Regions from separate parts of the Cytobacillus sp. SAFR-174 genome, predicted to be linked through region 1. Evidence: predicted binding sites of a transcription regulator. Region 1 holds the regulator's gene; the other holds the start of a gene.
What was found. Region 1 encodes NrdR, which represses ribonucleotide reductase genes. Its sites were predicted from a motif close to AACACNATATATNGTGTT; they were not measured.
Positions count from the first base shown of each region.

Region 2: the regulator NrdR is predicted to act here: its motif matches at 2,064-2,081, upstream of ACTHRG_RS17700 (vitamin B12-dependent ribonucleotide reductase).

Region 1 covers NZ_JBQCMZ010000007.1:82,460-85,883, forward strand. The annotation lists gene ACTHRG_RS09490 (glyceraldehyde-3-phosphate dehydrogenase) at 1-206, shown strand, start outside; gene speD (adenosylmethionine decarboxylase) at 528-902, shown strand; gene ACTHRG_RS09500 (hypothetical protein) at 1,036-1,440, shown strand; gene nrdR (transcriptional regulator NrdR) at 1,543-2,004, shown strand; gene ACTHRG_RS09510 (replication initiation and membrane attachment family protein) at 2,145-3,424, shown strand, end outside.
Region 2 covers NZ_JBQCMZ010000018.1:97,450-100,873, forward strand. The annotation lists gene ACTHRG_RS17700 (vitamin B12-dependent ribonucleotide reductase) at 1-1,914, opposite strand, end outside; gene ACTHRG_RS17705 (lipoate--protein ligase family protein) at 2,264-3,100, opposite strand; gene ACTHRG_RS17710 (rhodanese-like domain-containing protein) at 3,283-3,424, shown strand, end outside.

The DNA of each region.
Region 1 (3,424 bases):
CTGACGAACCGTTAGTGTCAATCGATTTCAACACAAATGAACACTCTGCCATCATTGATGGATTATCTACAATGGTAATCGGCACCAGCAAAGTGAAAGTGCTTGCCTGGTACGATAATGAGTGGGGCTATTCTTGCCGTGTCGTAGACTTGACAAAATATGTTGCACAGGAACTTTTTCAGGCATCTGCCGTAAAAGTTGGATAATTGCCAATCTCTTTTAAATAGAACTACCCATACCCTTAAAGCCTGCCATCCCCGGCAGGCTCCTTTTTTTGGACAAAATTAAATCCTGAGAAGGAAAAGTCTTCAGAAATTTTGCCAAAAAAAATGTAAAACAATGTGTTGCAAAAAGAAATTAAACAAAGTATACTAATCCTCGTGAACTTCTCCGAGGTTTTGGTATGGTAGCTACTTAAAGGGTTAGGACCTCTCTGGACTAACTTTCCCCCGTGGTAGTTATAGACCAGTATAAATCTGGAATTTCATTAATTAATAGCTTAAAAGTTTAAAGGGGGAAATTTGAATATGGAAACTATGGGTCGTCACGTTATCTCAGAACTTTGGGGATGCGATTTTGAAAAGTTAAATGATATGGATTTTATTGAGCAGACATTCGTAAATGCTGCATTAAAATCTGGTGCTGAAATTCGCGAGGTTGCATTTCATAAGTTTGCGCCACAGGGTGTAAGCGGAGTGGTGATCATCTCTGAATCTCATTTAACTATTCACAGCTTCCCGGAGCATGGCTATGCCAGCATTGATGTGTATACGTGTGGAGATCTTGACCCTAACATCGCTGCAGACTTTATTGCAGAAGCGTTAGGAGCTCAAACGCGTGAGAATATCGAAATTCCTCGCGGTATGGGTCCAGTTCAAGTTAAACAAGCTCAAGTACTTTAATACTAGAATGATCTTAGGCAATCCAGAGGTGTATCTGATACACCTCTTTTTATTTTGCTTAAAATCCATTGCCTTTAGTATCTTAATAAAAAATAGTACAATAAGGATACAAATAATATACGGAGGAAAGAGAATGTCAATTTTCAGGCAGCTTGCCAGCCGCTATAAAAAGCAGTGTGAAACAAATGAAAATCACTCTGACCCTGAGCTCGCTACAAGATATTATAGAACCAATACAGCACAAATGCTGCAGACGATTGAAGAGTTATTCAAAGCAGATCGCAATGTAAACATTCTCAGCATTTCTAAAGAACACGGCGAGATTGCAGCAGAACTTAAAAAAGACAAAACCTGTTTTGCGATTGTGACAGTCGTGACTGTCAAGCCTTTTGAAACGGCTGTAGATATCAATATTTCAACTGAGCAGTCCTCACCGGCAGGTGTGCATCCAATTCTTAAAAGAGAAGTACTTTCGATATATGAAAAATTAAATAAACGGCATGACTTTCTCGGTTCTGCAAGAAACGCAGATAAATAGTTGTACTTGTACTGTCAACTCCTTTTTTATAAGATAAGAGTATCAAATAATATTCGGTAATTTGTTTAAAGCCAACTTATAAAAAAATTCGGAGCTGATTGTATGAGATGCCCTTCATGCCAAAACAATAATACCCGTGTGCTCGATTCCCGTCCTGTGGATGACAGCCGATCCATCCGCCGCAGAAGGGAATGCGAGAAATGCGGATACCGGTTTACGACTTTTGAGAAAGTGGAAGAAATTCCGTTAATCGTTGTGAAAAAAGAAGGTACGAGAGAGGAATTCAGCCGGGAAAAAATTCTGAGAGGCCTTATTAAAGCTTGTGAAAAGAGGCCGGTAGCCCTTAAAGATCTGGAGGACATTACTTTTGAAGTGGAGAAAGAACTCCGCAGCAATGGTGTCTCTGAAATAAAAAGCGATGAAATTGGCGAAATGGTCATGGACAGGCTCGCAAATGTGGATGAGGTCGCATATGTCCGTTTCGCATCGGTATACAGGCAATTTAAAGATATCAATGTGTTTATTGATGAACTCAAGGAATTAATTAAAAAAGAACAATCGTAATCAGGACAGTTTTGCCGCTGCCGCTGATTTTTGATGAAATAGGCTGATGGGCTGAAGGTTTTTCTTTGGCTCTTTTTTTTGCGGGATATGCTTTTGATGAACATTCTAATAAAAATATTTTATAGAAAAAGGTGAACACCATGGCCCAGCATTGGCAGGAGATGCTCCCCATTGATCGATATACAGTAGCAGCCAGCGGGCTTTTGCATGATTATGACCGGAAAGTGCTGACACTGTTATATCAGCCGCTCATTGGCTCTGAGTGCTTCAGTTTGTATATGACTTTATGGGCAGAGCTTGAAGAAAACCGGCTATGGTCATCTTCAAATTCACACCATAGTTTAATGAATTTCATGGGGATGGGGCTTAAGGATATTTATGAAGCCCGTCTCAAGCTTGAAGGAATAGGACTTTTAAAGGTATATGTTAACAAGGATGAAGAGACAAGGTCATTCATTTACGAACTGCTTCCACCGCTGACACCTGAACAATTCTTTCTTGACGGCATGCTCAATATCTATCTTTATAAGAAGTTGGGCAAAAACCAATTTATGAGACTGAAGCGCTTCTTCTCGGATCAGAAGGTGCAGCCGGCCAGAGGGTACAAGGAAGTAACAAAGGCTTTCCAGGATGTATTTCAATCCGGGCACCCTGGTTCGTTTGACGATGAAGTGGTGCAGCTGATGAATGAAACAGATGAGGAAGGGTATATTGGAAGGCGTGAGCAGGAAGGCATTCAAATCGGGAATGAAGATTTTAATTTTGAATTGCTTCAGGCAGGGCTGAATGAATCGCTTGTACCAAAAAAAGCCCTTACAGTTAAAGTAAAGGAATCCATCAGCAATCTTGCTTTTTTATATGGAATCGACCCTATTCAGATGAAAAATATTGTCATCAGCGCCGTGAATGAAGATAATGAGATAAACATTGATGAATTAAGAAAATCTGCACGTGATTGGTATCAATTCCAAAACCAGGATATGCTGCCATCCCTGATTGACAGGGTTCAGCCTGCCAGCCATCAATCTCAAAAAAAGCAGCCTGAAACACAGGAAGAAGAATTGATCCGTTATTTGGAAATAACCTCACCAAGGCAGCTTTTAAAAGATATTTCCGGAGGAGCGGAACCTTCAAAAGGTGATCTGCAGATTATAGAAGATGTCATGTTCCAGCAAAAGCTTTTACCCGGGGTAATTAATGTGCTGATTCAATATGTTATGCTCAAAACAGATATGAAGCTGACCAAAGGGTACGTAGAAAAAATAGCAGGCCACTGGGCAAGAAAGAAGATTAAAACACCCCAGGCAGCTATTGAATTAGCTAAAAAAGAACATCGCCAATACCTTGATTGGGCAGAAGGAAAGAAAACAGCAGGCCCCACGGGGAACAAAAGGAAGCCGATCAGGACAGAGATGCTTCC
Region 2 (3,424 bases), on a different contig from region 1:
GCTTTCTAAAATAGAAGCACGGATATCCTCAGGCATTTTCTGCATGAAGCCTGTTTCGGTAAAAGCTTTGCGCAGGCGATTTGTTTCTTCAGGAGTGCCGCCTGTTAAGAACGGGAAGCTTCCTTTTTCCTCCGCAAGCTTTACAGAAGCTTTGTATGCTGATGTAGCAATGGTTTCAAAGACTTTATCAATCAGCACGTTGCCTTCTTCAGAGCCATATTCTGTTTCACAATAGATGAGCAGATCATGAAGCCCCATAACGCCAAGACCAACTCGTCGCTCGCCTAATGCCTGCTTTTTGTTCTCTTCAAGGAAGTATGGTGTAGCATCTATTACGTTGTCCTGCATCCGTACACCCACTTCAACAGTACGCTTCAGCTTTTCAAAATTAACAGTTTTATTTTCTTTATCTGCCATTTCTGCAAGATTTACTGCTGCAAGGTTGCATACAGAATTTGGCGCCAGAGGCTGCTCGCCACAAGGGTTTGTAGCTACAACCCTTTGTCCGTATGCCTGTGCATTTGTCATGTCGTTTGCGTTATCGATAAAGAAAATGCCTGGTTCAGCTGAGTATGTTGCACAAATGTTAATCAGGTTCCAAAGCTCTTTCGCTTTAATTTTACGGTGAACACGGACTTTATAGCCTAGTTTTTCCCACTCTCTGACATCACCGACTTTATGCCATTCTTCGTTGTATGTTTTCATCGTTTCAGCATCATAGGATTCAACATCCGGGAAACGAAGCTCATATTCTGCATCATTTTCAACCGCATTCATAAATTCTTTCGTGAGGCAGACTGAAATGTTTGCTCCTGTAAGGAACTCAGAGTTATGAACACTATAAGTACCGCCAGCCGCCAGCTTCTCCTCAGCATCTTTTATGATGTTTTCACTGAAGCCGCCATAGCCTGGAATACTTTTATAATTAATAATGCCCTGGTACATGGCAATTTCCTGTTCATTAAATGGAGTAAATTTTAATTTTTCTTTAGCATATTTTCTTATTGTTTCATCATTTGTATTTTCAAGCAGGAAGCGTAAAATTCTCGGGTTTTGCATTTTCGAGATGATGAATTCGATAATATCCGGATGCCAATCGGATAGCATAATCATCTGCGCACCTCTGCGGGATCCCCCCTGCTCCACCAGGTGTGTAAGCTTCGCAATATCATCCAGCCATGAAACCGAACCGGAGGATTTGCCGTTTACACCTTTGGCCAGTGTATTACGAGGTCTCAGAGTTGAACCGTTTGTCCCTACTCCGCCGCCGCGGCTCATGATCTCCATTACCTGCTTGCGGTGCTCGGAGATTCCTTCACGGGAATCCTGCACGAATGGCATTACGTAGCAGTTGAAGTACGTAACATCTGTGTCAGCACCAGCTCCATACAGCACGCGGCCAGCCGGAATGAAATTAAGATTTTTCAATTCCTGATAGAACTTCTCAAACCACTCTTTTCTCTTTTCTTCGGTCTTCTCCACCGATGCAAGGCCTGTTGCGTTACGCTTGGCGATTTGCTCATAGAAGATTTCCAAAGGCTTCTCGATTACATCAAGAGGCTTTGTAATAATGCCTGTTCTCGTTTCTTCCGGATCATCCAGCACCCCTCTGTAATCTTCCTCTACTAAAACCTTGGCTGTCTTGTTTTCCCAGTCAATATCGAGGATATAGCCTAAGCCGCGTGCAGGAAATTTGGGATCTTCCTTAATGGTGAGGACAACGAAGTCACCGTTTGTGAGTGTCACTTTCTCGGTGTCTTTGAAGGTATAGCGATCTAGCATAACCAAGCGGGAAACACCTTTGTGGGTCATTTTCATATCTGAGGTTACTGGGTGAACCTGAGGAAAGAGACGGATGTCCTTGTTTAAACGTTCAATGTTCAATTTCATTTTTTGTCCTAGAGCAACAGACATTGTTACAACTCCTTCTAAATTCAATTATCTAATTAATGTGTGTAAGTATTCTGTCAGATAGGGTAAATCTATCTGTTTTAAAAGAGTACCCTAAAGTTACCATAACTCAAACCTCAAAATCAATATATAGTGTCCTAAATATTTTCGACACCACTACATATTGTGTCTGATTCAACTGAATCTGATTTTGTCAAACTTAAAATATACTAAAATTTAAAGAAAAACAGAGTTAACAGCCGATTTCCGACAATTAACGATAAATTTTAACATATTTTGAAGCTTGCACTTTTTCAGAGCAGTAATTGGAAAATTATTCATTAAAAAAAGAGAAAAAGCGACTTATCCGCTTTTATCTCTTATAGTTCCAGTCATCGCTTTCATATCGTTCTTTTGCGATTTTTTGTACATATGCCATCTCTTCATCTGAAAGCTCGTAAGGTTCCAGTACAATGTCAAGGCCTTCCTCAAACCCTTTCTTGAAAGCTGCCTTAGCCTGTTCAAGAGTAATATTTTCTGCTGTCAGCTCATTTATGGCAACAGCTTTATTTTTAAAAGCCTTTTGCATTCTCTCTTTTACCCGGTCATTAGGATATTTGAACAAGCTGAACAGCTTGTCTTCATCCAAATCAAGCAAAATAGAGCCATGCTGAAGGATTACACCTTTCTGTCTTGTTTGTGCACTCCCTGCAACTTTACGGCCTTCTACAACAAGTTCATACCAGCTTGGGGCATCAAAACAAACAGCAGATCTTGGATTTTTTAGAGAGTCTCTTTCTTCAGCCGTCTTTGGTACGGCGAAATAAGCTTCCATTCCCAAGGCGTGAAAACCTTTTAGAATTCCTTCAGAAATGACTCTGTATGCTTCAGTTACTGTACTCGGCATTTCCGGGTGGAATTCAGGAACGATAACACTGTATGTGAGTTCATGTTCGTGCAGCACCCCTCTTCCACCTGTTGGTCTGCGGACGAACCCCAGGCCATGCTGCTTCACTGCTTCCATATCTATTTCTTTTTCAGCCTTTTGGAAGTATCCGATTGAAAGAGTTGCGGGATTCCAGCCGTAAAACCGGATTACAGGTGGCATCTTCCCCTCACTGTTCCAATCAAGCAAGGCTTCATCCAAAGCCATATTAAAAGAAGGTGAACCTTCTCCTGAATCGATAAACCGCCAAACTTCTTTAGTCATATGTAACCCTCATTTTCAATTTCTTTAACTTGTCATTTGCGGTTATTAGTCTAACAAAATTCCAATGAAAATTAAAGCAAGTTGAATTTCCATAACAAATTTACCAGATTTCCTTTACTCCAATCAGGAAAGACTTATATAATATTAGTTGGCTTACCTATGTGTGAAAGGAGAAAGACATATTGGAAACACTTTATTTCATTCTTATCATTTTGGGTGCAATCATTACCTATTCTGTCATAACATGGTTTTATCAGCGCCGAATTGTTAAAACGCTTACTGAAGACCAGTTTAGAGAAGGCTATAGAAAAGCCCAATTAATCG